4 regions of the Geodermatophilus sp. URMC 63 genome follow, and region 4 is predicted to be linked to each of the others. Evidence: riboswitches for the same ligand, from Rfam matches in the RefSeq annotation. Region 4 holds a riboswitch; each other region holds the start of a gene.
The links. A riboswitch is a leader RNA that binds a small molecule or an ion and turns the genes downstream of it on or off. The one in region 4 is predicted to bind cyclic di-AMP.
Positions count from the first base shown of each region.

Region 1: linked by a shared signal. The riboswitch ahead of ACWIZO_RS05385 (C40 family peptidase) and the one ahead of ACWIZO_RS23755 (NlpC/P60 family protein) in region 4 are both predicted to bind cyclic di-AMP.
Region 2: linked by a shared signal. The riboswitch ahead of ACWIZO_RS16230 (C40 family peptidase) and the one ahead of ACWIZO_RS23755 (NlpC/P60 family protein) in region 4 are both predicted to bind cyclic di-AMP.
Region 3: linked by a shared signal. The riboswitch ahead of ACWIZO_RS18950 (hypothetical protein) and the one ahead of ACWIZO_RS23755 (NlpC/P60 family protein) in region 4 are both predicted to bind cyclic di-AMP.

Region 1 is NZ_CP199956.1:1,093,304-1,100,492, forward strand. Features, by position in the region: gene ACWIZO_RS05360 (hypothetical protein) at 46-507, opposite strand; gene ACWIZO_RS05365 (serine hydrolase domain-containing protein) at 593-1,924, opposite strand; gene ACWIZO_RS05370 (DUF3817 domain-containing protein) at 1,939-2,256, opposite strand; gene ACWIZO_RS05375 (hypothetical protein) at 2,362-2,916, shown strand; gene ACWIZO_RS05380 (DUF2568 domain-containing protein) at 2,885-3,262, opposite strand; gene ACWIZO_RS05385 (C40 family peptidase) at 3,389-4,555, opposite strand; cyclic di-AMP (ydaO/yuaA leader) riboswitch at 4,591-4,679, opposite strand; gene ACWIZO_RS05390 (hypothetical protein) at 4,895-5,119, shown strand; partial or broken gene ACWIZO_RS05395 (YhjD/YihY/BrkB family envelope integrity protein) at 5,170-5,988, shown strand; gene ACWIZO_RS05400 (transglycosylase domain-containing protein) at 6,030-7,189, opposite strand, start outside.
Region 2 is NZ_CP199956.1:3,307,157-3,314,345, reverse strand. Features, by position in the region: gene ACWIZO_RS16260 (hypothetical protein) at 1-472, shown strand, start outside; gene ACWIZO_RS16255 (MBL fold metallo-hydrolase) at 532-1,461, shown strand; partial or broken gene ACWIZO_RS16250 (serine hydrolase domain-containing protein) at 1,502-2,152, opposite strand; gene ACWIZO_RS16245 (serine hydrolase domain-containing protein) at 2,271-2,693, opposite strand; gene ACWIZO_RS16240 (DUF4352 domain-containing protein) at 2,932-3,567, opposite strand; gene ACWIZO_RS16235 (hypothetical protein) at 3,821-3,976, opposite strand; cyclic di-AMP (ydaO/yuaA leader) riboswitch at 4,350-4,483, shown strand; gene ACWIZO_RS16230 (C40 family peptidase) at 4,496-5,008, shown strand; gene ACWIZO_RS16225 (DUF222 domain-containing protein) at 5,200-6,393, shown strand; gene ACWIZO_RS16220 (hypothetical protein) at 6,450-6,959, opposite strand.
Region 3 is NZ_CP199956.1:3,865,621-3,872,809, forward strand. Features, by position in the region: gene ACWIZO_RS18940 (MFS transporter) at 1-1,188, opposite strand, end outside; gene ACWIZO_RS18945 (ArsC/Spx/MgsR family protein) at 1,246-1,755, opposite strand; cyclic di-AMP (ydaO/yuaA leader) riboswitch at 1,937-2,074, shown strand; gene ACWIZO_RS18950 (hypothetical protein) at 2,358-3,371, shown strand; gene ACWIZO_RS18955 (DUF993 family protein) at 3,442-5,481, opposite strand; gene ACWIZO_RS18960 (Gfo/Idh/MocA family protein) at 5,478-6,635, opposite strand; gene ACWIZO_RS18965 (LacI family DNA-binding transcriptional regulator) at 6,821-7,189, shown strand, end outside.
Region 4 is NZ_CP199956.1:4,890,438-4,897,626, reverse strand. Features, by position in the region: gene ACWIZO_RS23770 (DEDD exonuclease domain-containing protein) at 1-1,161, opposite strand, end outside; gene ACWIZO_RS23765 (NlpC/P60 family protein) at 1,324-3,090, shown strand; gene ACWIZO_RS23760 (hypothetical protein) at 3,201-3,491, shown strand; cyclic di-AMP (ydaO/yuaA leader) riboswitch at 3,686-3,851, shown strand; gene ACWIZO_RS23755 (NlpC/P60 family protein) at 4,003-5,076, shown strand; gene ACWIZO_RS23750 (M48 family metalloprotease) at 5,296-6,576, shown strand; gene ACWIZO_RS23745 (glycosyltransferase family 4 protein) at 6,573-7,189, shown strand, end outside.

The sequences.
Region 1 (7,189 bases), 1.7 Mb from region 4:
CGGGTCCCGTCAGCTGCGCCAGCCCCACGGGCCGGCCCGCGACGGTCAGCAGCAGGTCCGACACCCGTCCCCGGACCTGGAGCCCCTCCCCCGTCGACCACTCCGCGTCGGTCGCGACCGGCTGCAGCCCCGCCACCCGCCGGGTCCGCCCAGCAGCCGGTTCCCCGCGAGGTGCCCGAGCACCTGCACGGCGACGTCGGGCGGCGTCGCGTGGTGCCGGCCGAGCGGGCGGGCGATGTCCTGGGCGTGCACGACGACGTCCACCAGCGGGTCCATCGGGCCGCTGAGGGGCATCCGGCGCGCGGACTCCGCGCTCTCGCGCAGCTGCCGCACGAGCCCGGCGGGGGCGAAGGCCGCGGAGCGGCGGTGCGCCACGTCCGCCGTCGTGCGGTCGGAGCTGACCCGTGCCCGGATCGCGTCGCCGAGGACGGACCGGAGCGTGGCCCGGGTGGTGACCGCGAGGTGCGCGACCACCTCGCGGAACGTCTCCGGACGCGCGCCGGACACACCGCCGCCGCCCGCCCGACCGCGAGATGTGCACACTCGCCTCCATCGGCACCGGGAAGGGGACGAGTGTGCAGATCTCGCGGGGTCAGCGCGGCAGCCCCCAGCCGGCCTCGTCGACGCCGCCGGGGACGGGGGCGGCGGGGTCGTAGGGCGTGCGGGTGAACACGAACGTGCCGAGGTCGAGGTGGTCGGCGGCGATGCGCAGCGGCTCACCGGCGTAGTAGCCGTCCAGGCCCACCCACGTGCCGTCGTCGCGCCGCCGGAAGCGGCTGGCCCGCCCCGCGCGCCCGGGCAGCGGCCCCAGGTGCAGCAGCCCGCCGGGCAGCGCGCGCAGGGCCAGCGGCGCCGGGCCCCAGTACCAGATCCCCAGCTGCTCGAGCGGCACCGGCGCCGGCGAGGGCACCCAGGGGTCGACCACCCGCGGCTCGGCGGCGCGCAGGTCGGCCAGCAGGCCCGGGACCAGCGCGTCCAGGCCGCTGGTCGTGTTGGCCAGCGAGACCCCGCCGGTGCGCTCCTCGCGGTCGACGAACACCCCGGCGAGGAAGCCGGGCATCGAGCCGCCGTGGCCGGTGAGCGTGCGCCCGTCGACGCGCAGCACCTGCAGGCCCAGCCCGTAGGCCGACCACGCCGGCGAGGAGGGGTCGACGCCGGCCGGCACCGCCATCTCCTCCAGCGTCGCGGGCGACAGCACGTCGCCGGTGTCGCCGAGCAGGAAGACGGCGAAGCGGGCGAGGTCGGCCAGCGTCGCCCACAGCTGCCCGGCCGCGGCCATGACGCCGGCGTCGTGCTCCGGCTCGGGCAGCACGACGTCGGCCCACGGGTGCACCGCGTGGCCCTGGGCGGCCCGGCCGGAGGGGCGCGTCGTCGTCCGGGTCATCCCCAGGGGGCCGAGCACCTCGGCGGTGACGACGTCGGCCCACGACCGGCCGCGCACGCGGGCGAGCAGCTCGCCGAGCAGGCCGAACCCGAGGTTGGAGTAGTGGAAGCGGCGGGCCTCCCCGAGGACGACGTGCTCGCCGGCCAGCCCGAGGTCGGCCAGCGACCCGCCGGGGACGCGCTCCCACCACCCGCCGGGGCTCTCGGCCGCGGCGCCGGCGAGGTGCGACAGCAGCTGCCCGACGCTGCGGTCGCCGAACGGCGTGCCCGGCAGGTGCCGGTCGAGGAGGTCGTCGAGGCCGAGGCGGCCCTCGTCGCGCAGCCGCATCACCGCGACGGCGGTGACCGTCTTGCTGATCGAGCCGAGCCGGTACTGGACGTCGGTGTGCGGCTCGTCGACGTCACCGCGGCCGGTCGACCACGCCGGCCCGCCGTCCCGGACGACGCCGGCGACCAGGCTCGGCGCCCGGCCGTCGCGCTGCACCCGGGCGGTGCGGGCGAGCAGGGTGCGGGCGGTCGCGGGGAGGACGGGCTCCGGCATGCCCGCACGGTAGGTCAGGCGCGCGCGGGCTCCTGCAGGCGGCCGGTGCGCGCGGCCCAGCGCTCGAAGACGACCGTGGCCAGCGGGGGCACCGAGGCGGCCAGCGCGAGCAGCGCCGTCCACCGCGACCAGCCGAGCACGCGGGCGGCGACCAGGGCGACGAGGACGTAGGCGACGAACACCGCCCCGTGCACCGGGCCGAAGAACTGCACGCCCGCCTCCGTGGTCGCCGGCACGTACTTGACGTACATGCCGGCGAGCAGGCCGACCCAGGACAGCGCCTCGGCGACGGCGACGACGCGGAAGGCGAGGACGACGGTGCGGGGGTTCATCGCGGGGAGGTCCTCCGGTGGACGGTCGGGTCTCCCCTGTCCAACGGCGACCGGACGTCGAGGGTCCCGGCCGGCGGTGTGACCTCCGTGGCAGGGTCGGTGGGCGTGCGGGGTCTGGCGCGGCGGGAGTTCTGCCTCGTGCTGCTCCGCCGCATGGCCGACCTGCGTCCCGACCTGGTCGCCGGGGCGCTCCCCCGCCTCGGCGCCACCCGCGCCGAGGCCCACGCCGCCCACACCCGCTGGCAGGCGCTGCACCACGCGCCGCGGGCGCCGCGCGGGCTGGCGCTGCGCGCCGCCGTCCTGGGGCCGGCGGAGCAGGTCGAGGAGCGCCGGTTCGGCGACCTCGACCTCGAGGTGCGCCGCTGGCCGCTGCCGCTGTGGCCGCACCTGCGCTGGGAGGTCGTCGCGGGCCCGGGCGCGACGGTGCTGCACGAGCACCTCGTCCGGGCGCCCGGCTCACCCGTGCCGCCGGCGACCGCGGGGCGGCTGCGGGTGTGGGAGCACGTCGTCGGCGACGTCAGCGGGCTGCCCGGCGCCGTGGACGTCGACCCCGGCGTCGTGACCCGCTGGGAGGTCCGCCTGCCCTCGGGCGCCACGGCGGCCTTCGTCTGGGGCCTGCTGCAGCGGGTCAGCGCGCCCGGGCAGCCGCCGCGTCCCTGACCGGCGGCTGCAGGGCCGCCGGGTCGGACAGCAGCGCGCCGGCGGCCGCGACCACCGCCAGGACGGCGGCCGGCACGGGCCCGGCGAGGTCGGCCAGGGCGGCGACCGCGCCCCCGAGCACGGCCAGCTTCGTGAGGACGAGCAGCGCCCGCGCCCGGACGGCGGCGCGGGGCGCGGCGAACAGACCCCACAGCACCGCCGCAGCCGCCGGCAGGCCCGCTCCGAGGAGCACCCGGAGGGCGACCGCCTCCGGCACGGTGGCCCCCCACCAGGCCAGCACGCCCAGCGCCGCCGTCTCCGAGAGGAGGGCGGCGGCCGCCCACGTCCATGCCCCTGTACGGCGCATCCCGGCCTCCTGCTGTGAGCACTGCTCTTTTATGCGAGCAGCGTTCCACACCGATCGGCCGGCGTCCAGACGCAGCGGAGCCCCGGCTCCCGAGGGAGGGCCGGGGCTCCGCGAGCGGTCGCCGCGTCAGGTGAGGCGGCGGGCGCCGGCGTAGCCGCCCATCGCGTCGATGCTGGCCACCTTGACCACGTCGCCGGAGGTGGGGGCGTGCACCATCTGGCCGTTGCCGACGTAGATGCCGACGTGGCTGACCGGGCTGTAGAAGAAGACCAGGTCACCGGGCTGCAGGTCGGCCCGGGAGACCGCGGTGCCCATGCGCGACTGCATGCCGCTGGAGTGCGGGAGGCTGATGCCCGCGGCGCGGAAGGCGTACTGGGTCAGGCCGGAGCAGTCGAAGGAGCCCGGGCCGGCCGCCGCCCACACGTAGGGCTTGCCGCGCTGGGCCATGGCCGTGGCCACCACCGTCGCGGCGGCGCCGCTGCCCCCACCCGACGGCACGGCGGCCGGGGCGCTCGAGGTCGGGGACGACGACGAGGACGGGGACGAGGAGCCCGGGGACGACGCGGGCGCGCTCCCGGAGGTCGCGGCGGCGCGCTCCTCGTCGCGGCTGGCCCGCTGGGCCTCCTCGGCGGCGTGCGCGGCGGCGGCGGCCTCGAGGGCGGCGCGCTTCTCCTCGGCGCTCAGCCGGGCGAAGTCGGCCTGGTACTCGGCGATCTGCGCCTCGAGGCCGGCCTGCTGGCTGGCGACGTCGTCGTACCGGCGCTGGGCCTCGGCGGCGGCCTCGGCGGCCGCCGTCTGTGCCGCGGTCGCGGTCTCGGTGGCCGTGACGGCCTCGCCGAGCAGGCCGTTCTGGTACCCGGCGACGCCCTGGAGCAGGGTCACCCGGTTGACGAACTCGTCGGCGTCCTGGCTGGTCATGAGGGCCTGCAGCGGGCCCATCGCGTCGCCGGTGTAGGCCGACCGGGCGATCCCGACCACCTGGTCGCGGGCGGTGTCCACCGATGCCTGGGCCTGGGTCAGCGTCGCGGCCGCGGCGTCGGCGGCGGCCTGCTGGGCGGCCAGCCCCTCGCGCGCCTCGTTGAACCGCTCCGTGACGACCTCGAGGTCGTGCCCGCGGGCGGCGACGAGCTCGGCGGCCTCGGCCGCGGTGGTGGGCTCCTCGGCGGCGGCCGGCGCGGGGACGCTCCCGAGACCGAGGCCGATGCCCAGGGCGCCGACGAGGGCGAGGACGACGCGGCGGCGCGACCGGGTGGTCGCGGTCAGGCAGGCGACGGACGTGCTCAGGGGCGCCACGGGTCGGCGTCTCTCCTTCTCCTCCCAGGCCGCCTACCGGGTTAGCTGACGGGTTCGGGCGTGGAGTCGCCCGGCGCGCGCGGACCGCGCACGCTTCACCCCGGGACTGCGTTGGGTCCCCGGCCCGGCCCCCCTCGCGGGAGGACCGGCTCGACGGCGTCCACGGGGTGTCACCCAGGTAGGTGACGGAACGCCCCGTTGGACGTACACAGCGTAAGGGCGTAACCGGCTCGTGACAATGAGTACTTTCCCGTCATCCCGCTCACACCCGACCGGTGGGTCGCCGCCCGGTTCCGGCACACCCGTTTGGGAGGGCGCCGGGACGAGCACGAGTCGGGCATGTCCTCCTCCACGCGCTCGCGCCTCGCCCGGCCGCTCGTCGTGCTCGCCCTCCTCGGCTCACTGGTCGCCTGCGGCGACAACACCGACTTCTCCCGGGGGCCCACCAACTGCGACTCCAGCGGAGAGGACGCGAGCAACCCCAACGACGCCAGCTGCCAGGAGACCGGCGAGAACCCGGGCAACGACGCGCCGACCACCGACGACGCGAACCCCGGCGGCTGAGCGCTGCCCCGGACCGTCGGCGGGCGCGCGACCGCCCGGGTCGTGAGCCGGTGAGCCGGGGACGGAGGTGGACGGCGGCCGGGCTGGGCGCCGCGACGCGCGCGCTCCTGGTCGGCGCCCGGCGCCTGCTGCGCGGCCGCGACCTCGCCCTCATCGCCGCCGGGCTGACCTTCTACGCGGGCATCGCGGTCGTGCCACTGCTGCTGGTGGCCGTGCGGCTCACCGCGCTGGCCACCTCACCCGCCGAGGTGCGGGCACTCGTCGGCCGGCTGACCGAGCTCCTGCCGGCCGAGCTGGGCGCGCCCGGCGCGGTCGAGCGGCTGGCCTCCGCCGGGGTCCGGCTGGACCTGCTCGGCTTCGTCCTGGCGCTGGTGCCCCTCTCCTTCTACGGCGAGGGCCTGCGCCGCGCCCTGCTGCGCTTCAGCCGGCACCGGGACACCGACACCCTCACCGGCTGGCGCGGACGGCTGCTCACGCTGCCGCTGGTCGTCGTGACCCCCGTGCTGCTGTACCCGCTGCTGCTGGCCGCCCGCTTCATGGCCGACCTGGCCCAGCAGGACGGCGTGGGCCCGGCGGTCGGCCGCTTCTTCGTCGGCTACTACTCCGTGCTGTTCGTCCTCACCGTGCCCCTCGCCTGGGGCTTCGGCGTGGTCGCCGCCGGCCGGCACCGCCGGCGCGCGGTGGCGTGCGGCGCCCTGTTCACCGCGGCGTGCCTGTCGGGGTTCCTGCAGGGGTTCGTGGTGTTCCTGTCGCTGCCCCTGGACCTCGGGGCGCCCTTCGGCGGCCTCGTCGCCGTGGGCGCGGTGGTGGCCGTCGGCCTGTGGATGTTCATGCTGCACCTGGTGCTGCTCGCCGGGTGGCTGCTCACCCAGTCCCTCGACGAACTCCTGGGCCAGCGGCAGCAGGAGGACTACCCCGGCGGGAACCCCGGCGAGAACCCCGGCGGCAGTCCGGGTACGGGCAGCTCCGGCCCCGGCAGCGCCGGGGCCACCGGCGGCTCGGGAGCCGGCTCCGGTTCCGGTGCCGGCTCGGGGGCCGGTTCCGGTGCCGGTGGCGGCGGCTCGGGTGCCGGCGCGGGCTCCGGGGCCGGCGCCTCGGGCGCGGGGGCGGGCGGGGGCGGCTCGGGCGCCGAGGACGTCTCCGGTGCGGGCCGGGGGTCCGGCGCCGGGGCGGCCGGGGGCTCGGGAGCCGGCTCGACGTAGTCGCTGCCGTTGCTCACCAGGATCGACACCTGCTGGCCGGGGACGGCGCGGCCGCCGCGCGGGGGGCTGGTGCCCAGCAGCGTGCCCTCCGCCTCGTCGCTGTCGACGCGCACGGCCCGGGAGGTGAACCCGGCATCGGCGAGCGCGCGCTCGCAGGCCCGCACGCTGGAGCACCCGGGCACCGGCCGGGTGTTGCCGTCCTGCACGGTGGGGTCGGCGGGCGGGAACTCGCCGCTGCCGCGCGCCTGCAGCACCGGCGCCATCGCGTCGTGCCAGATCGTGGCGCCCTTCCCGCCGCCGAAGCCGCCGACGTCCTCGTTGCGCTTGGGGTTGAGCACCATGACGCTCGCGGTGATCTCGGGCGTGTAGCCCACGAAGGCCACCGAGTAGTTGTCCTGCGAGGTGCCCGTCTTGCCGGCGATCTGGTGCCCCGGCACGTAGGCGCGTGACCCGGTCTGCCCGGGGTTGCCCGGCTCGACGTCCTTGCGCAGCATCTGGGTGAGGGTGTCGGCCACGCCCGGCGGGACCGCCTCCGGCGTGCAGCGGTCGCCGACGTCCAGCGGCTCGCCGTCGGCACCGACGGCGGGCCGGCCGTGGGCGTCGAGGACGGAGGTGACCGGGACGACGTCGCACCGGGTGCCGCTGGCGGCGAAGGTGGAGTACGCGCTGGCGAGCGCCAGCGGGCTGGTGGCCTCGGCACCGAAGGTGAACGAGCCGCGGTTCTCGTCGACGATCTGCTGGGCCAGGCCCGGCGGGCTGAACTGGAACAGCCCCGCCGCCTCGGCCATCCGCACCGGCTCCTCGACGCTGCCCAGGGCATCCTCGAGTGCGAGGAAGTACGTGTTCGACGACTGGTAGAGCGCCGTGG
Region 2 (7,189 bases), 1.6 Mb from region 4:
GATCTACGGCAACGGCAACAAGCTGCGTCCCGGTCGCACGCTGCGCGTCCAGGTGACGCAACGAGCCACACCGAGGTCAACAGACCTCCTCGAACGCCGCCAGGCCCGATGGGGCGGCTCGCTGACGGTCATGAACAGGCGCTACGCCAACCAGGCCTGGAACTGGCAGGCGAGCGCTTCCAGCGGCATCCGGGTGCTCCAGGGCATCCGACCTTGGCTGTACATCAAGGCTGCAGAAGCGGACATCGCCTTGACGTACTGGCAGGAGCGGTCCGTCGTCAGACGTGGCATGGACGGACGCTGGCTGGCGTTCGATGCAGCCGACCGTCTTCTGGCTGAACGCGCCGAGATGGCTCTCAAAGCAGCCACACGCACGTCGCTCAGAACGAGCGAAGCACCCGCCACCTTCCTGTGTGTCGACGGACAGTCGTCCGCCGAGGGTGATGCATCCTCGGGCGTCGCCGTGTCCTGAGCGATGACGGGGATGCCGGCTCGCTTCCGGTCGGGGCCGCGGTGCAGGACAGTGGCCCGGTGACGACGTCGATCGAGGCAGCGGCGCTCCAGCAGGTGGCACCGGGCGTCTTCGCCTACGTGCAGCCCGACGGCAGCTGGATGATCAACAACACCGGTGTCGTCGTCGGCGACGACGGCGCGGGCCTCATGGTCGACACCACCTCGACCGAGGCCCGCAACCGGGCGCTGTTCGCGGCGGTGGGCGGGGTCGCGCCGGGCCGGCTGCGCGCGCTGGTGAACACCCACCACCACGGCGACCACACCTTCGGCAACTGGCTGGCGCCGGCCGACACCCCGGTCGTCGGGCACGCGCTCGCGCGGGAGGACCAGCTCGCCGCCGGGTTGATCGCCGCTCAGGTGCTCACCGGTCCCGACTACGGGCACCTGGAGGTGCGGCCGCCCGACGTCACCTTCACCGGCGCGATGACGCTGCACCTGGGCGAGCGCGCGGTCGGGCTGCACGCCGTCGGGCCGGCACACACGCGCGGCGACGTCGTCGTCCGGCTGCCGGCCGAGGGGGTCGTGTTCGCCGGCGACATCGCCTTCGCCGGCGGTCAGCCGTTCCTGGCCGAGGGCAGCGTCGCCGGGTACCCGCGGGCGCTGGCCGCGCTGCGGGCGCTGGAGCCGGAGGTGCTGGTGCCCGGCCACGGCCCGGTGTGCCGCGGCGCGGAGGTGACCCGGCTGCTCGACGACCTCGCGGGCTACGCGGCCTTCGTCGACGCGGCGGCGCGGGAGGGGCACGCCGCCGGGTGGTCGCCGCTGGAGACCGCGCGCCGGCACGCGGACAACCCCTACGCGGCCTGGCAGGAGTCCGAGCGGCTGGTGGGCAACCTGCACCGGGCGTACGCCGAGCTCGACGGCCGGCCGCTGGGCGAGCGGCTGCCGCTGACGGCCATCTGGCCGGACATGGTCGCGTTCCACGGCGGCCCCATCGGCTGCCGGGCCTGAGCCGAGGCGCGGGGGACGGCGCGCCGTCCCCCGCGCGTGCTCAGAGCGCGGCGTAGAGGGCCTCCTCGAACTCGCCGTAGACCCGCCAGGCGCCGTCCTGCTCGATGAAGGGCAGGGAGTTGGTGTAGATCGAGGCGCAGACGCCGGTGGTGCGGTCGATGAAGAAGTGGGTGTTGAACAGGCCCGCCCATGCGCCGGTGCCGGCCCGGCGGCGGCCCGGCTGGTCCTCGGTGTTGAGCAGCAGCCCGTGGCCCCACGTCCAGCCCGGCCCGACCCGCAGGCCGTCGGTGATCGGCGGGTCGACGGTGGGGATCTCGGCGGGGAACCCCAGGTCGCCGATCTGGTTGGTGAAGGCCCGGTCGACCGTCTCCTCGGACAGGATGCGCTCGCCGTCGAGCTCGCCGCCGCGCAGCAGCGCCCGCGCGAAGCGGGTGTAGTCGCGCGGCGTCGAGTACAGGCCGTGTCCGCCGGCCCACCAGTCGGGTTCCTGGTTGAGGATCTCGGGGACGGCGGTTCAACGGCCGTCCTCGCCGCGGGTCTGGATGGCGACGCAGTCGGCCTTCCGGCTCTCGTCGGGCCGGAACATCGTGTCGGCCATCCCGAGCGGCTCGGTGATCCCCGTCCGCACGACCTCGTCGAGCGTGGTGCCGGCGACGGCCTCGACGACCCTGCCGAGCCAGTCGGTGTTGATGCCGTGGACGAACCGGGTGCCCGGGGTGGGCCACCATCGGCGCCTTGAACGCCTCGGCCGAGCCCGGGACGACGTTGGGGACGCCGGTCACCGTCTCGTACCGGAGCAGGTCGGCGCTCTAGAACCAGTAGCCCAGGCCGGTGGTGTGGGTGACCAGCTGGTGGACGGTCGCCCGGCTGACCGGCGGGACCAGCCGCGGGGTGTCGCCGTCCCAGCCCTCGAGCACCTGGACGGCGGCGAACTCGGGGCGGTACTCCTCGACCGGCGCGGCGAGGTCGAGGTCGCCGCGCTCGACCAGCTGTAGGGCGGCGGTGGTGGTGGCCATCTTCGTCATGGACATGATCCGGAACTGGGTGCCGGTGCCCACGGGGTCGTCGGACTCCCCGGCGACCCGCACCCCCGCGCCGCCCTCGTAGAGGACGCCGTCCCGGTCGGCGGCGATCGCGGCGACGTGCGGCACCGCTCCGCTCTGCACCGCGTCGGCGAGCACCGCGTCGGCGAGCACCGCGTCGATCCGGCTGCCGTCGATGTCCCTGCTCATGCCCCCTCCTCGGCTGGTCCGCCGCGACTCTGCGGTGGCCCCGGCGTCAGGCTGGCGCGTGACCAGGGGTGGCGCAACGGCGCCGTGTCCGGACGCCGGCGGGACCGGGTGTTCGGATGGGACGGATCCCTCTCAGCGCCCGAGGTCGATTGCAGCCTGCGCTCCTGACGCCGGCGGCCACCATGAGACGAGACAGGGGGCCTCGCCGACGTGGCGAGACCCCCTGCGGTCAATCGGGTTACTGCAGGGCGACGGTGACACCGCCGGACAGCATCGAGTCGTGCAGCTCGATGGAGCTGGGGACCATGCCGGCCGGGACGTCGAAGACGACCTTGGTGTTGAGGGTGTTACCGGGATTGATGTCCTCGTACAGCGAGTCGGCGTTCTCGAGGTAGATCGCGGCCTCGGTGTCGGCGCTGAACTCCTGCCCCTGGGCGTTGAACAGGGTCGCGTTGTCGCCGAGGAAGCTCTGCGACTCACTGCCGATGTTGGTGATCGTCAGGTCGACGAGGCAGAACTGGCCCTGCGCGGTCGTGTTGAAGTACTGGTCGCCGATCTGGGTCTGGCTGCAGTCGACGCCGTTGACGACGTACTGGAAGTCCCCATCGGCGGCCGGCTGACCGATACCGACGGTCGCCGAGTCGGTCGACTCCTGCTCCACCGCGTCGGTCGGCCCTTGGGCCGCCGACTCACCGGCAGCCGAGTCACCCGATGCCGCATCACTGGTGCTGGCGCCGCCCTTCTGTGATGCGAAGGCCGCGATGACGACGATCGCGGCGAGGACGAGGAACCATGCCTTCTTGTAGAAGGGCTTCTTCGCGGGCTCGGGCGCCGGAGCGGCGGGCGGCGGCGGGCTGTAGGTCGGCTGGGTCATGGCATTCCCTGGTGTGAGGCCCAGACGGCGGAGGTGGCCGTGCGCTGTGTGACGGCGCCGCGTCGGGAGCGAACGCAGGAACCGTGACACGCCTGTGTCTCTGATCCCGGATGTACCGAGACCGAGTCGTCCCCAACTCGCACTGGCGACACACCAGTCACCGTCGACACGGCCGCCTCGCCCGTTGAACATGGCGCGACCCCCGTCCCGGGTACCGGGGACGGGGGTCGCGAGGGGTGCTGCAGGGTGGGCGTCAGTAGCGACCGGCTGCGCCGCCTCCACCCCTCTTGTTCTTGGCTTGGTAGTCGCGGATGAACTGCTTGATCTTGGCCTGGTTCTGCGGCTTCTGGAGCTCCTGCACCACCTTGGCGGCGACGCCCGAAGCCACGAGCTTCCTCAACATCCCCACGGGGTCCTCCTCCTGTCGACTGCTGTCCCGATGCCCGGTGAACGGGCACGGCAACCGTGCGGATCCCGGCGTCCTGATCACTGTCCTCGTGGCGAACCGCTGACTCAGCGTTCGGACGCACCGTTATGTCCTTTTTACCGCCGACCTGCGTGTCAGCCCGCACGAGGGGCCCGTGAGAGGGCGACAGGTCGATACATATCCGCAGTTCAGCACGGCGTTTCGGATTTCCGGTACTTGTCAAGTCCAGCAAGGTGGTCCGGGCGTGGCGATCCCCCGGGCCGGTTGAGGGCTCCACATCCCCTACCTACCGTCGTCGCGGTTCGGCCAGGGCCCTTCGTCACCTCCCGCGTGACACCCGCCGGACACGCCGAACCGGATGCCGGCACCCAGCCGGTACCCGGACCGGGGACCCACCTGAGCACTGGGGTGAAGCGCGACTCGTCGCGCCGGGCGACTCCCCCGTCCGAACCCGTCAGCTAACCCGGCAGGCGATCGTGGAGAACAGGAGAACCGTCGTCGATGACGACTGCACGCACGTCCATCGCTCGTCGCTCGTTCCGCGGCATCGCCGTCGCGGCCATCGCCGGAGCCGGCATCGCCCTCTCCCCCCTGCCGGCCTCGGCTGCTGCGGGTGACAGCGCTGGCACGGCCGTGGCCGCCGCGCCGGCCGCGGCGTCCTCCAGCGCGGCCCAGGTCGCCGTCGACACCGCGCTGGCCCAGGTCGGGGACCCGTACGTGTACGGCGCGACCGGCCCGAACTCCTTCGACTGCTCGGGGCTGACCAGCTTCTCCTACAAGGCGGCCGGGATCTCGATCCCGCGCACCTCGAAGGCCCAGTCGACGTTCGGCACGCCGGTGGCCAAGGCCGACCTGCAGCCCGGTGACCTGGTGTTCTTCTACAGCCCGGTCTCGCACGTCGGCATGTACATCGGCAACGGTCAGATGGTCCACGCCTCGACCGCCGGCAAGCCGGTGGCGGTGGTGAACCTCGACTCCATGCCGAGCTACGTGGGCGCCCGCCGGGTCGCCTGACGGACAGCCCTGACGGTGCCCCGGCCGGACTCCCCGGCCGGGGCACCGTCACGTCCGGACGCAGCCGTCACCAGTCGCTTGCATTCGCAGCGGCGTCCGAACGGACCCAGTCACCCGGCAACGACCGCAAATCGGGCTCTGAGCTGGGCTTTCAGGTTGATCCGCCCACCTCTGTGGACTAGACTCCGTACATGTGTTCGATTGACGCGGTCGGTGACACCACCGCGCTGACGGACGCGGAGGTCCTGGACGAGATCGCGGCTGCGGTCGCCGAGCGGAACCGGATCGACGCCCGGCTGACCCGGCTGGCGCGGGTGGCGGAGAACCGGCAGGCACCCGAGCGCGACGGGCTGAGGTCGATGCGGTCCTGGTTGCGTGGCCACTGCCGGCTCTCGGCCGCCGCGGCCGCCCGGCTGGTGGGCAACGGGCGGGTGCTCGGGCACCTGCCGGCGCTGGCCGAGGCGCACGACGCCGGGCTGGTGTCGGCCGAGCAGGTGGGCGTGGCCGCGGTGGTGCTCACGCCCGAGCGGCTGGCCGCGGCCGCCGAGCGTGGTGTGGACCTGGTGGAGATCGACGCGGTGCTCACCGGGCTGGCCGTCGAGCACCCCCATGCGGACTTCGTGAGCGCGGTGCGGCACTACCTGACGCGGCTCGATCCCGACGGGCCCGAGCCGGACCCGACCGAGGGGCGGCGGCTGACGCTGTCGAAGCACGCCGACGGGTCGCTGTCGATCCGCGGGGAGCTCGACGCCGTGGGTGGGGAGAGGTTGCAGGCGGCGGTCGAGTCGTTCGCGCAGGCCGACCGGCCCGCCGGCGACGAGCGCACCCGCGCCCAGCGGCTCGGCGACGCCCTGGTGCAGCTGGCCGACAACGCCCTGGCCGCCGGCGGCCTGCCGACCCTGCGCACGGTCAAGCCGCACGTGGCGGTCGTGATCGACCTCGACGACCTGGCCGACCCCGCCACCGGGCACGGTGCCGGGCGGATGAGGTTCGGCGCGGTGATCTCCGCGGCGCGGGCCCGCTGGTTGGCCTGTGACGGCGCCGTCTCCCGGGTCGTGTTCGGCCCGGACGGCGCTCCGATCGACCTCGGCCGCGAACGACGCCTCGCCGACCGCCACCTGCGCCGCGCGGTCGAGCTGCGCGACCAGGCCTGCGTGTTCGCCGGCTGCCGAGCCCCGACGTGGTGGTGCGACGTTCACCACCTCGTTCACTGGATCGACGGCGGCGAGACCAACCTGGAGAACTCGGCGCTGTTGTGCGAGCGGCACCACACGAAGGTCCACCACGGCTTCCGCGTCGAACGACGACCGGACGGCCGATGGCGCACCTGGCGGCCCGACGGCACCGAGATCACCACCCTGGCACCGCTGCTGCGCGCCGCCTGACGGCCCGCCGCCGGCGGCCTGTCCGGCACACCCGCCGGCGGGCCGGGCAGGTGGTGTCAGACGGGGCAGACCGACTCGGCGACCATGGCCACGAAGTCGTGGGCCTGCTCGTCCTCCACGGAGGGGAAGAGCCGCTCGACGCCCTCGGACATCCTGAACTGGTCGTACTCCGGCTGCCCCAGCCGGACGCAGATCCCCTGCGCGACGACCCAGCCGGTGTGGGCGTCGAGCGGGATCCCCATCTGCTGCAGGGCCGCGGCGAACTCCTCGGGGACGTCTGGCGTGCTCGCCGTCTCCTCGGCGCTCAGAGCCGGTGCTGTGGGGGGCGGGCTGCTCTCGCTGCTCGCCACGGGGGTCGTGCTCGCCGCCGGGCTCGCAACGGCCCGATCGGCGGCGTCCGCCTCGTCGGTCCCGTCCCCCGAGGCGAGGACCAGCGCGGCCGCGATGGCGGCCACCAGGACGGCGATGCCGGCGATCAGGAGCGCAGACCGGCGGCGTCTCGGCACCGGCCGGTGCGCGTGCCGGTGGCGGTCGGAGGGAGGGGGGATGGTGCGGCTGTCGGCCATGTGGGGTTTCTTCCGGACGACTCGGCAGTGACCACGGGCGGCTCCGGTGACGTCCGGGCCGCCCGTATGAAGCGGGGAGCTTACGGGCCGGAGGGCGCCCGTGGGGCGTCGATCGCCGGGTCCCTGACCTCCGCCTGCACCCACCGCACCGGCGTGCCCGCCTCTCCGTGGTCGCACGGCGACGCGGAGGTGGCGTCCGGCGCCGCGGCTCCCCGGGCCGGTGGCGTCGT
Region 3 (7,189 bases), 1.0 Mb from region 4:
GAGGCTCATCGCACTGCCGGTCTCCGCCGGCGGGACGGCCGCCACCACCAGCGCCGGGAACGCCGCGAACGCCGCCCCGACGCCCAGCCCGGCCACCGCCATGACGGCGAACAGCTGCCACAGGTCGGTGCGCAGGAACGCGAACAGGACGAAGGCCACGCCCTGCACGAGCGCCGCGACCGGCAGCACCCGGGCGTGCCCGGCACGGTCGGCGAGCAGCCGCGCGAGCCGGCCGCCCACCATGCTGGCCGCCGAGAACGGCAGGAGCACCAGCCCGGCGACGACGATCGAGGTGCCGAAGCCCGCGCCGTCGGCCGGCGGGGCCTGGGCCAGCACCGGCACCGCCGCCAGCAGCAGGTAGTTCGACAGCCCGACGAGCAGCGCCGCCGAGTGCGCGGTCAGGGCCACCCGGCCGCGGGCCAGCCGCAGGTCGACCAGCGGCTGCGGCGTCCGCGACTCCCACCAGACCCACAGCGCGAGCGCCACCACCGAGGCGGCGGCCAGCCCCCACAGCAGCGGCGACGTCACGCCCCAGGTCTCCGCCTCGCCCAGCGCCAGCAGCAGCCCGCCCACGCCGGCGCCGAGCAGCAACGCGCCGACCACGTCGAGCCGCCGCCGCGGCGCCGCGGCCGGCGGGGGCAGGACGACGGCGGCGGCGGCCAGCGCGGCGGCGCTCACCGCAGCCCCCGCCCAGAACGCGGCGTGCACCCCGCCGAGCTCGGCCACCAGGCCGGCCAGCGGGTAGCCCAGGCCCACGCCGGTGACGACGGTGACCGACAGCGCGGCGATGGTCGAGCGGGAGGTGTCGCCGGTCAGGGCCTCGCGGGCGGTGGCGATGGCCAGCGGGGTGAGCCCCAGGCCGAAGCCCTGCAGCGCGCGGCCGGCGACCAGCCACCCCAGGCCCAGGGGGAGGGCGGCCAGGACCCCGCCGAGGGTCACCACGCCCAGCACGGCGACTATCACCCGGCGGCGGTGCGGGCCGTCGCCGAGCCGCCCGACCACCGGGGTGGCCACCGCGCCGACCAGCAGCGTGACCGTCAGCGACCACTGCGCGTCCGGCAGCGACGCCCCGGTCGACGACGCGATCGCCGGGACCAGCGGCGCGCCGAGGCTGGAGATGACGGCGACGACCGTCCCGACGAAGACGAGCGCGGCGACGAGCGCGCGGGGTGACCGGGAGACCGCCATGCTCCCGAGCTTCCCAGGACGTTGCACAGCGCAACCGCCCGGCGGGTCAGCTCTGCGTCACAGCAGCCGGTCGAGGTCGTCGGGGCCCGGGCCGGTGCCGCCGGAGTCGCGCAGCGGTGAGTCCTCGGGCCGGTCGTCGTCCGGCGGCTCGGCGGCCACCGGCCCCTCGGCGTAGAGGGTGTCCGGGTCGCGGGGGTCCATCTCACGGGGACCGCGGGCGGCGGCGACCACCTCGGACAGCGTGCCGCCGTCCCGGGCCACCCACGCCCGGCCGTCGTCGCCGAGGACGATCGGCCGCTGGATCAGCCGCGGGTGCTCCACGAGCACGCGCACCCACGCGTCGGCGTCGCGCGGGGCGTCGGGCAGCCCGAGCTCCGCGGCCAGCGGGTCGCCGAGGCGCGTGACGTCCCACGGCTGCAGCCGGAGGGCGGCCAGCGCGGCGCGCAGCTCGGCCTCGGTCGGCGGGTCGTCGAGGTAGCGGCGCAGGGAGTACTCGACACCGGCCCGGTCGAGCTCGTCGCGGGCGGCGCGGCACGTCGAGCACGAGGGGTTGAACCAGACCTCCACGCCCCGACCCTAGGGCCCCCTACTCCGGGGCCCCTACACCACCGGGCTGCCGATCGGCGCGGACGCAACCACCATCACCCGACGAAACGCCTGTCGACTTGTTGTCACGATGTGCAATCCGCCGGTAGCGTCGCGTCGTCCGTCCGGTCGTCGTCCCCCGTCGGGGGAGGCCGGGGGACGCCGCCGAGTCGCCCGCTGGGGCGAGCCGGGGACCCACCGCAGTACTGGGGTGAATCCCCTCCTGGCCGCGTGCCGGGAGAGGTAGGGCCGCTTCCCGCCCGAACCCGTCAGCTCACCCGGTAGGCGGCTCACGGGAGAACGGAGAGCCGCCGGATGGCGCGCGCCTGCACTGCTGCCCGCACCGCTGCACCACCCCGTCCGATCCGGCTCCGCCCCGTCCCGGCGCGCCCGCGCACCTGACCGTCCGCGGCCGTCCGCCCCGGACGCCGTCCGCGCGCACACCAGCCCGGGCACCCTCCGCCCGACCGGCCCCGCGCCGCGCTGCCCCGGTGTGCCCGCGCCGGCCCGGCGCGCCCACCGGCCGTGCCGCCCGCCCAAGCCGCAGCCCGCTGCGCCCCGCACCCGCCTGGAGCACCCGCACCATGGACCCCCGCACGACCACGTCCGGCCGGTCCGCCGAGCGCCGCGGCCGCGCCACCGGCCGCCGCCGTCCGGCCGCCGCCCGCCGTCCCGGCCTGCTCCTCGGCGTGGCCGCCGCCGGCGCCCTGCTGGTCAACGTCGTCGTCGGCGGGGACCCCGCCGCCTCGGCCGGCGCCGGAGACCCGGGGTCGGCCGCCGTCGCCCAGGAGCTGGGCCTGACCGCCGAGGCCGGGACGCTCGCCGCGGGGGCGGACGCGCAGCCGGCCGAGGACCTCCAGCCGCTGGAGGACCTGGCCGCCAGCCGCAGCAGCCGCGCGGCCGAGGAGGCCACCGCGCAGCAGGCGCAGGCCGCCGCCGACCAGGCCGCGCTCGAGCAGCAGCGCGCCGACGAGGCCGCGGCAGCCGAGGCCGCCGCGCTCGAGCAGCAGCGCGCCGAGGAGGCCGCGGCAGCCGAGGCCGCCGCTGCGGAGGCCGCCGCGGACCGGGCCGCCGCCGAGGAGGCCGCCGCTGCCGAGGCCGCCGCGGCGCAGCGGGAGCCGGAGGCGGCTCCGACCTCCTCGGCCGCCGCCGCGTCGGCCGCCGCCGCGTCGGCCACTGCCGCGTCGGCCACTGCCGCGTCGTCCACCGCGGGCTCGGGGACCGCCGCCACGGCGACCGCGCGCATCACCAACACCGCCGGGCCGGTGCAGGCCGTCGTCCAGGCGGCCGCGAACGCCGTCGTCAGCAACGTGGCCGGCGCGGGCTCGATCACCCTCGGCGGCACCCGGGCCAGCGCCACCGACCCGGGCGGCCACCCGTCGGGCCTGGCCCTGGACTACATGGTCCTGTCGAACACCGCCCTCGGGAACGCGATCGTCCAGTACCACGTCGCGCACTGGGACGAGCTCGGCGTCGACTACCTCATCTACCAGCAGCGGATGCTCAGCTCGCCGGGCGGCAGCTGGTCGGCCATGGAGGACCGCGGCAGCGCCACGGCCAACCACATGGACCACGTGCACGTGAACTACACGGGCTGACGCGACCCCTGACGCGGCCCCCCGCGCCGGGCCCGGCCGGCCCTCCCCCTGGCCGGCCGGACCCGGCTGCTCATCCCCGGACGCCCGCGGCGGCGGCGAACGCGGCCGCGGTCCGGGCGGCGACGACCGCCGGGTCGGCGTCCCACAGCTCCTGGGAGAACACCTCGACCTCGACGTCGCCGCGGTACCCGGCCGCCTCGACCAGGGCGCTGGTCCCCGCCAGGTCGACGTGCCCGTCGCCGGGCAGGCCGCGCGACACCAGCACGTCGGGCCCGAGCGGGGTGACCCAGTCGGCCACCTGGTAGGACGCGATCCGGCCGCCGCGGCCGGCCCGCGCCACCTGCGCGGGCAGCTCCGGGTCCCACCACACGTGGTAGGTGTCGACGACGACGCCGACCGCCCCGGCGGGGAACTGCTCGGCGACGTCGAGCGCCTGCCCGAGCGTGGAGACCACGCCGCGGTCGGCGGCGAACACCGGGTGCATCGGCTCGACCGCCAGCACCACGCCGGCCGCGGTCGCGTCGTCGACCAGCGCGCCGATCGCGTCGCGGGCCCGCTCCCGGGCGCCGGGCAGGTCGCGGTCGCCGTCGGGGAGGCCGCCGGCGACGAGCACGAGGACCGGCGCGGAGCCGGGCGCACCGGCCGCGGCCAGCGCCGCGGTCTCCTCGATGGCGCGGCGGTTCTCGTCGAGCGCCGCGGTGCGGGCGGGGCCCGGGGGAGCGGTGAAGAAGCCGCCCCGGCACAGGCTCGACACCCGCAGCCCGGAGTCGGCCACCAGCGCGCACGCCTTCTCCAGGCCCACCTCGGCCACCGGCTCGCGCCACAGCCCGATCGCGCCGATGCCGGCCTCGCGGGTGACGGCGAGGGCGTCGACCAGCGACGCGTACTTGACCGTCGCCTGGTTCAGCGACAGCCGCGGGTGCGCGCTCACGAGACCGGCTCCAGCACCGGGACGTCGACGCCGGCCAGCGCCAGCAGGCCGTTCCACCGGCGCGCGGCGAGCTTCCGGGTCCTCCAGGGCACCGGCCGCGTCGGCCAGCCGGACCACCTCCGACAGGTGCGGCAGGCTGCGGGCGCTGTGCAGCCCGCCGACCATGCTGAACGCCGGCTGGTGGCCGTTCAGCCACGACAGGAAGGCGATGCCGGTCTTGTAGTACGCCGTGGGCGCGGCGAACACCTGCCGCGACAGCGCCTCGGTCGGCCCGAGCAGTCGCCGGTAGCCGGCCGGATCGCCGGCGTCGAGCGCGGCGATGGCGGCGCCGGCCACCGGCGCGATCGCGGCGAACGCGCCGAGCAGCGCGTGCGACGAGTGCTCGCCGTCGCCGGCGATCAGGTCGACGTAGTGGAAGTCGTCGCCGGTGAACAGGTCCACGCCGGCCGGCAGCCGCCGCCGCAGCGCGACCTCGGCGTCGGCGTCCAGCAGGCTGGTCTTGATCCCGCGCACCCGGCCGGCGTCGCGCTCCATGATGCGGACGACGACGTCGGCGGCCGCCCCGGTGTCGGGAGAGCCGAAGTAGCCGCGCAGCTGCGGGTCGAACGCCTCGCCGAGCCAGTGCAGCAGCACCGGCCGCCCGGCCCGTGCCAGCACCTCGGCGTAGACCCGCTCGTAGTCGGCGGGGCCCTCCGCGGCCCGGGCGAGGTGCCGGCTGGCCATGAGCACCACCCCGGCGCCGCAGTCCTCTGCGTGGTGCAGCTGCTCGACGTAGGCGTCGACCACCCGCGCCAGCGGGACGACGTCGTCGGTGAGGTGGTCGGTGGTGACGCCGACCACCAGGGCGCCGCCCACCGACCGCGCCTCGGCCGCGCTGCGCCGGACCAGCTCGCGGGTGGCCGCGGTGTCCAGGCCCATGTTGCGCTGCGCGGTGTCCATCGCGTCGGCGACACCCAGGCCCCACGACCACAGGTGGTGGCGGAAGGCGAGGGTGGTGTCCCAGTCGACGTCGGCCGGGGCGCCGGGGACGTTCTCCCCGGTGACCCGCGGGACGACGTGGGCGGCGGCGTAGGCGGTGCGCGACCGCAGCGGCGCGGACGGGCGGCGGACCGCGGCCGGCTCGCCGAGCGGCAGGAGCCGGGTGCGCCCGTCGGCGTCGAGCAGGACGGCGGTGCTCATCGGGCCGGCACCCCGCTCCCGATCGTCACGCGGCGGCCGGTCGCCGAGCTCTCCAGCCCGGCCTCGGCCAGCCGCACACCGCGGGCGCCGGAGGCGAAGTCGTAGGGGTGGGGGCCGTCCTCGACCACGTGCCGGACGAACTGCTCCCACTGCACCTTGAACCCGTTCTCGACGGGGTCGTTGTCGGGGACCTCCAGCCAGCCGGCCCGGTAGTCGCGGCTGTCGGGCACGTCGGGGTTCCACACCGGCTTGGGCGTGGCGTTGCGGGGCTGGATCCGGCAGCCGAACAGCCCGGCGACGGCGCTGCCGTGCGTGCCGTCGACCTGGAACTCGACCAGCTCGTCGCGGTCGACCCGCACCGCCCAGCTGGAGTTGATCTGCGCGACCACACCGCCCTCGAGCTCGAAGATCCCGTAGGCGGCGTCGTCGGCGGTGGCGGCGTAGGGCTCGCCGCGCTCGTCGACCCGGCTGGTGATGTGCGTGGTGGCCTTGGCGTACACCGACTCGACCCGGCCGAAGAGGTCCTCAAGCACGTAGTTCCAGTGCGGGAACATGTCGACGACGATGCCGCCGCCGTCCTCGGCCCGGTAGTTCCAGCTGGGGCGCTGGGCCGGCTGCCAGCCGCCCTCGAACACCCAGTAGCCGAACTCGCCGCGCACCGAGAGCACCTGGCCGAAGAAGCCGGAGTCGAGCAGCCGCTTGAGCTTGAGCAGCCCGGGCAGGAACAGCTTGTCGTGGACGACGCCGTTCCTCACCCCGGCGGAGGCGGCCAGCTCGGCGAGCTCGACGGCCTCGGCGTGGGTCTCGGCGGTGGGCTTCTCGGTGTAGACGTCCTTGCCCGCGGCGATGGCCCGCCGGATCGCCGCCACCCGCGCCGAGGTGACCTGGAAGTCGGCGTAGACGCGCCACCGGTCGTCGGCGAGGGCGGCGTCGAGGTCGGTGGTCCAGTCGGCGATGTCGTGCCGCTCGGCGATCTCCTGCAGCGCGGCGGCCCGGCGGCCCACCAGCAGCGGCTGCACCTGCACCCGCGCGCCGGTGGACAGCAGGACCCCGCCCTGCTCGCGGATGGCCAGGATCGACCGCAGCAGGTGCTGGCGGTAGCCCATGCGGCCGGTGACGCCGTTCATGATGATGCCGAGCGGTGGGGTGCCCATGGTGGTCGCTCCTCGCGAGTGGTGGCGGTGGCCCGTGGCGGTAGGCCGCAGCGGCTTGGAAAGCGCTTACCAAACGGTAGCCCGGCCGGTGGGACGCGGGCAACCCCCTGGCTGCGGTTCGTCGTCGGCGGCGTCCCCTCGCGCGGGGGAGGTCGGAAGCCGGCGGGCACGGCTAGACTGCGTCCGTGCAGTCCGGCGCCGATCCGCGGGCCCGGCGGGGTCCGGGCGGGATCACCCTGCGCGACGTGGCCGAGCGGGCCGGCGTCTCGCTGGCAACCGCTTCCCGGGTGCTCAACGGCAGTACCCGCGTCGTCAGCCCCGACCTCGCCGCCCGGGTGGGTCGCGCCGCGGCCGAGCTGCGGTACGCCGCCAACGGCCCGGCGCAGGCGCTGGCCCGCGCCACCACCAACGTCGCCGGCCTGGTCGTGCACGAGGTCGACGACCCCTACTTCGCCTCGATCGCCGCGGGCGCCATGCGCGTGGCCACCGGGCACGGCCTGCTCACGATGATGGCCGGCACGTCGCGCGACGCCGGGCGGGAGGTCGAGTACGTC
Region 4 (7,189 bases):
GGTGCACTGCCGCAGCGGCAGCGACTCGTGGATGGCCGCGGCGGCCGCGTCGGCCGCCCGCCGGTCGGCGAACGGGCCGAGGAACACGCCGGCGCCGGGGCGCACGCGCCGCACGGCCGACAGTCGCGGGAAGGGCTCGTCGGTGAGCCGCAGCCACAGCGCCCGCTCGGGGAACCGCGAGCGGCGGTTGTAGCGCGGCTTGTGCTCGGCGATGAGCCGCAGCTCCCGGACGGCGGCCTCGAGGTCGTGCGCGCAGGGGAGGGCGTCGACCCGCTCGGCGAGCGCGACCATCTCGGTCATCCGGCTGCGCTGTTCGCTGGAGGAGAAGTAGCTGCGCACCCGGGTGCGCAGGTCGTTCGACGTCCCGACGTAGAGCGGCTCGTCGCGCGGGCCGCGGAAGACGTAGACGCCGGGGCCGGGGGGGACGTGCTCGGCGAGGTGCCGCTTGCGCCGGCGCTCCGGGTCGACCTGGCGGGTCAGGCCGGTGAGCTCCTCGAGCGAGGTGACCCCGAGGGGGCCGAGCCGCTCGAACAGGCCGTGCAGGACGTCGACGGTCGCGCGGGCGTCGTCCAGCGCCCGGTGGCAGGGCGCGGTGGCGGCGGAGAAGAACGGCGCCAGGGTGGCCAGCTTGCAGTTGGGCACCTCGTCGCGGGAGAGCAGCCGACGGGCGAGGACGGCGGTGTCGACGGAGGCGGCCGCGGGCCAGGCGGTGCCGGTCTGGGCGCAGGCGGCCCGGAGGAAGCCGAGGTCGAACGGCGCGTTGTGCGCCACCAGCACCGCGCCGCGGGCGAACTCCAGGAAGGCCGGCAGCACCGCGCCGATCCGCGGGGCGGCGGCGACCATCGCGGTGGTGATGCCGGTGAGCACGCTGATGTAGGGCGGCACCTCGCAGCCGGGGTCGACCAGCGTCTGGAACTCCCCGAGCACCTCACCGCCGCGCACCTTCACCGCGCCGATCTCGGTGATCGCGCAGTCCTTGGGCGAGCCGCCGGTCGTCTCGAGGTCGACGACGACGAACGTGACCGCGGCCAGCGGCGTCCCCAGCTCGTCGATGGTGGCCTGGTGGGGGCGGGTGGGCTCCTGGCCGGGGTGCGTGGAGGCCTGCTCGTGCCGGGGGAGCCGGGACCCGGTGCCGCCGGGACGGGCGCTGGGAAGGGGCACGGCGGGACGGTAGGCCAGGGGTCGGACAGTCGTGGAACGCGACGCCCGGGACCGCTCCTCGTCCGGGAGGGGGAGAGGGCTCCGGATCGCTGGCGGGAGCCGGTGGTGGTGGTGGACGATCCCGCGACGGGCCGCGGTGGTCCGGGCAGACGAGGGGGTCCGATGCGCGCCCGCTCCCGGCGACGCGTCCTCCGGCGGGCGGCGCTCGCGGTGGCCGCCCCGGTGCTCGCGGTGCTGCTCGCCGTGCTGCTCGCGGCGCTGCTCGCCGTGGCGCCGGCGGGGCCGGCCGCCGCTGCGCCCAGCGACCAGCCCGGGAGCACCAGCGGGGTGCTCGACAGCGAGGCGCTCGACCGGCTGCAGCAGCGCGCCGCCGAGGTGCAGGCCGACCTGCAGCGGCGGCAGGCCGAGGTGGCCGGGGCGCGGCAGGCGCTCACCGGGGCGGAGGCCGCGGTCGCGGCCGCGCAGGCCGCCGTGGACGCCGCCGAGGACGAGCTGGGCCGCCTCCGGGCGGTGGTCGCGGAGTACGCCTCCGCGGTCTACCGCGACGGCGGCGCGCTCACCCCCCTCACCGTCCTGCTCGCCGGTGGCGACCCCGGCGACGTCGCCACGGCGCTCGGCTACCTCGAGGCGGTCGACGCGCACACCGCCGAGGTCGTCGGTGCGGCCGAACGGCAGCAGCGGGCCGCGCTGGCCCGGCAGGTGGCCGCCGACGCCACGCTGGCCGACGCGCAGGACCGGGCCGACCGGCTGACCGCGGAGGTGGGGGAGCTCGAGGCGGCCGCGGCCGCGGTCACCGGCGAGCTCGACGCCGCCCTGGGGGAGGTCGACCGGCAACTGGCGCAGCTCCAGCGGCAGCAGGTCGACGTCAACGCGCAGACGGCGCTCAACTGGCGGGCCCACCTCGGGGAGCTCGACGCGGCGGGGGTGCGGTCGCCGCCGGCCGCGGCCCTGCTCGACCCGGCGTCCGGCCTGCCGGCCGGGCTGGCGCCGGTGGGCGCGGCCGCCGGCGGGGTGCAGCGCGGCGCCGCGCTGCTGCCCCGCCAGCCGACGTCGCTGCTGGTGCTCCCCGCGGAGACCGTCGCGGCGGTCAGCACGGCGATGGCGGCGCTCGGCAGGCCCTACGCCCCCGGGACGGCCGGCCCGGACTCCTGGGACTGCGGCTCCCTGGTGTCCGCGGCCTACGGCGCCGCGGGCGTCGACCTGCCCGCCGACCAGGCCGGGCTCTACGCCGTCACCACGCCGGTCGACCCCGCCGACGTCCTGCCCGGGGACCTGGTGTTCCTCGGCACCCCGGAGGCCGGCCTCGGCCACGTCGGCATCGCCCTGGACCGGCAGACGATGCTGGCCGCCGACGGCCGGGCCGGTGCCGTCGTCGTCCGGCGGCTGCCCGCCGACCAGGTGCTGCGCGTCGGTCGCCCGAGCCTGGGGCCGCAGCCGGGGGAACCGGCGCCCGGGCCGACCGGGGGCGCGCTGCGGGTCGAGTGCGGCAACCCCGTGCACCCGCCGACGGTCGACGGCGCACGCGCCTGGGGCGGTTACCCCAACGGGTTGATCCCGCCGAGCGCCCTGTGCCCGCTGGGCGTGGCCGGCCACGCGCTGCGCTGCGACGCGGCCGCGGCCTGGCGGGCGATGAGCGCGGCGTTCACCGAGGCCTTCGGCGACCCGCTGTGCACCACCGACTCCTACCGCACCTACGCCGCGCAGGTGCGGCTGTACGGGGAGAAGCCGGCACTCGCGGCCGTGCCGGGCACGAGCAACCACGGCTGGGGGCTGGCGGTCGACCTGTGCGGGGGCGTGGAGGCCTTCGGCACCCCGCAGTACGCCTGGATGGTCGCCAACGCCGGCCGGTTCGGCTGGCTGCACCCCACGTGGGCCGACCCCGGCAACGGCCGCGAGGAGCCCTGGCACTGGGAGTACGCGGGCAGCTGAGCCGGGACTGTCGGTGGCCGTCCCTAGCGTCCGCGGCAACCGACAGGGAGACCGTCCCGACCGCGGCCCGCACCCGGGCGGCGCGGCCGGGACACCGGAGGGACACGGCCATGCTCATCGACTGCGACTCGTGCACCGCCCGCGGCGCCGGCTGCGCCGACTGCGTCGTCACCGCCCTGCTGGGCGCGCCACCGGGGGAGCGGGGCACCGAGCCCGTGCTGCTGCCGGTGCCCCCCGTCCCGGCCGCGCGGGCGTCAGGGGCCGACGACGTCGTGCTGCCCCGGCCGGGCGTGGTGGTGGAGCTCGACGACGTCGAGCGGCGCGCCGTCCGGGCGCTCGCCGAGGGCGGACTCGTGCCTCCGCTGCGTCACCGGCCGGCCCAGCGGCGGCGCACCGGCTGACACCAGGCTGAGCAGGGCGGACGGGGTGAGACACGGCCGAGGACGACGCACGGGAGTGGCGTCCTTCCTCACAGTGCGAGTTCTCACAGGTAACAGGACCCGCGTTTGTCACAACCTCATCACGTCCGTACGGTGGCCCCGTCCGGCCGGGTGGTCGTCACCCGATGCGAGGTGGCCTCGGCCGGGCACCGCCGAATCGCCGGACGCCGTCCCAAGGGGTGTGCGTCGGGTGAACCGGGGACCCACCGCAGCACTGGGGTGAGTTCTCGCGCGCGCCGGGACACCGGCGCGCGGGGGATAGGGCACGTCTTCCCGGCCCGAACCCGTCAGCTAACTCGGTAGGCGGTTGCTGAGGAAGAACGGAGAGCCGCCGCCCGTGGCGACCCCCCGCCCTGCCCTGGGGCATGCACGTCCACAGTCCACCGCCCGCCGCGCCACCGGTTCCACCGCCGGTCACACCGCCGGCCCGCACCGCCCCCCGTTGGTCCGCCGCCTCGGCCGGACCGCGCTCGTGGGCACCGCCGCCAGCCTGACGCTGGCCCTCCTCCCCGGCACCGCGACGGCCGATCCCGAGCAGGCGACCACGTCGGCGCAGGCCGCCCAGCTCGCCGCCGACGCCGGCCACCGGCTCGAGGTCGTCTCCGAGCAGGTCAACGAGGCCCGCGAGGTGCTCGCCCAGCAGCGGTCCGCCGCCGAGGAGGCCGACCGGGCCGTCGCCGACGCGCAGGCCCGGCTCGACTCCCTCGACAGGCAGATCCGCCAGGTGGCCCGCAGCGCCTACACCGGCGGCGACACGATGCCCGAGCTCGACCTGCTGATGACCAGCGAGTCGGCCGAGGACTTCGTCAGCCGGCTGGCCGTGCTCGACCGGATCGCCGGTCACACCACCGAGGTGCTGACCGAGGTGGGCGACGCCGCCGCCGCGGCCGACCGGGCCCAGGCCGACGCCGAGGCCGCCGAGGCCGCCGCGCAGCAGACCCTGGACGGCCTGACCGCCCAGGAGACGCAGCTCCGGGACGACGTCGCCGACTACCAGGCCCAGGTCGCCGCGCTCACCGCCGCGGAGCGGGAGGCGGCGGCCGCCGCGCAGGCGGCCCTCGCCGCCCAGCAGGCCGCCGCACAGCCGGCCCCCGCGGCACAGCAGGCTCCCACGGCGGGCGGCACGGTCGGCGACAGCGCCCCGGCGGCCCCGGCCGCGGCGGCACCCGCTCCGGCCCCGGCCGGTGGCGGCAGCGGCGCGGCCCAGGCGGCGGTGCGGACGGCGCTGGCCCAGGTGGGCGACGCCTACGTCTGGGGCGCCGGCGGTCCGGACGCCTTCGACTGCTCGGGTCTGACGCAGTACGCGTACGCCGCGGCGGGGATCAGCCTGCCGCACTCGAGCGGCATGCAGTCGCGGATGGGCACCGCCGTCTCGCGGTCGCAGCTGCAGCCCGGTGACCTGATCTTCTACTTCAGCCCGGTCAGCCACGTGTCGATGTACATCGGCAACGGCCAGATGGTGCACGCCGCGACCTCCAGCGAGCCGGTGAAGGTCGTGCCGGTCGACTCCATGGGCGGCATCACCGCCATGCGTCGCATCGCCTGAGGAAGGACCTCGCTGCCCCCGCCCCTCGCAGGCTCGCGGCGGGACCCGGGACGGAGCCGGCGGCGGTGTCCTCGACGGGACCGCTGGGCAGGCGGCGAGGGCCGCGGACCTGCGGGTCCCCGGCCCTCGCCGTGTCCCGGACAGTCCGTGCCGCTCGTGGTCCGGCCGTCGGCCGGGGCGTCCCGGGCCGGACGCGCGCGGCCACCTAGGATCGGCCGGGTGAGCGCGGCGGGCCGGGGAGGCGCTCGCGCCGCCCTGCTGGTCGCGGCCGTGCTCGGGGCCGCCCTCGTGGTCGTCATCGTCGTCCGGACGCCGTGGACGCTCCTGCCGCAGCCGCCCGGTGGCGTGACGCCGGTCAGCGCCGACGCGGGGCTGCCCGTCGACGTCGTCCGGCGGGCCCAGGCCCTGGCTGCCGAGATCCGCCCCGCCTCGCTGGCGGGCCTGCTGCTCGGGCTGGGCGTCTCGGTCCTGCTGGGCCTCACCCGGCTGGGCAGCCGGCTGGTGACGGCGGTCGCGCGGCCCCTCGGCGGACGCTGGCCGTGGCAGACGCTGCTCGGCACGGTCGTCCTCGTCGTGGTCGGACGGCTGGCCACGCTGCCGGTGTCGGCCTACGGCGAGGTGGTGCGGCACCGCTACGGGCTCTCCACCCGCTCGTGGCCGCTGTGGCTGCGCGACGTCGCCGTCTCCACCGCCATCGACGCCGGCCTCACCGCGCTGGCCCTGCTGGTGCTGGTCGCGCTGGCCCGGCGGGCACCGCGCACCTGGTGGGCGTGGACGGCGGCCGGAGCGGCCGTTCTCGTGGTGGCCGGCTCCTTCCTCTACCCCGTGGTCATCGAGCCGGCGTTCAACAGCTTCCAGCCGCTGCCGGCCGGCCAGCTGCGCACCGACCTGCTGGAGCTGGCCGAGGAGGGCGGGACGCCGGTCGAGGACGTGCTGGTCGCCGACGCCTCCCGGCGGACGACGTCCCTCAACGCCTACGTCTCCGGCTTCGGCTCGACCCGCCGCGTCGTCCTGTACGACACGCTGCTGGCCGACGTCCCCGACGACGAGACCGAGTCGATCGTCGCCCACGAGCTCGGCCACGTCGCCACCGACGACGTCCTCACCGGCACGCTGATGGGCGCACTCGGTGCGGCCGCCGCCGTCGCCCTGCTCGGCTGGCTGCTCGCCTGCCCGCCGCTGCTGCGGCGGACCGGGGCCGACTCCCCGGGCGACCCGCGCGTCGTGCCGCTGGTCCTGCTGCTCGCGGCCCTCGGCTCGTTCGTGGCCACCCCGGTGCAGAACGTCGTCTCCCGGCACGTGGAGGCGCGCGCCGACCTGCACGCCCTCGACCTGACCGGCGACGCCGCGGCGTTCATCGAGATGCAGCGCCGGCTGGCCGAGACCAACGTGTCCGACCCGAGCCCGCCGGCGCCGTGGCAGTGGTTCTTCGGCTCGCACCCGACGGCGGCGCAGCGGATCGCCCTGGCCGAGGACTGGCTGCGGCTGGGCGAGCGGTGAGCGGCTCCCGGCGCACCCTCGTCGTCACCAACGACCTCCCGCCGCGGCAGGGCGGCATCCAGACCTTCGTCGCCGCGCTGCTGGAGCGCCGGCCGCCCGACTCGCTGGTCGTGCTCGCCTCCCGCTCACCGGGCTGGGAGGCCCACGACGCGCGGCTGCCCTACCCCGTCGTCCGCCGGCCCACCGGGGTGCTGCTACCGACCCGTGCCACCGCGCGCGCGGCCGCCGCGCTGGCCGCCGGGCACGGCTGCGACACCGCCTTCTTCGGCGCGGCCGCCCCCCTGGGACTGCTCGCACCGGCGCTGCGCGCCGCGGGGGTGCGGCACCTGGTGGGCGCCACGCACGGCCACGAGACCGGCTGGGTGGCGCTGCCCGGGGCGCGGCAGCTGCTGCGCCGCATCGCCGGCGGTCTCGACGTGCTGACCTACATCAGCGAGTACACCCGCAGCCGCCTGGAGCCGGCGCTGGGCGGGCGGACGCGGCTCGCGCAGCTCCCGCCGGGGGTCGACGTCGACCGGTTCACCCCGGCCGCCGACGGGACCGCGGTGCGCCGGCGGTACGGGCTGGGGGACGGGCCGGTGGTGGTGTGCGTGTCGCGGCTGGTGCCCCGCAA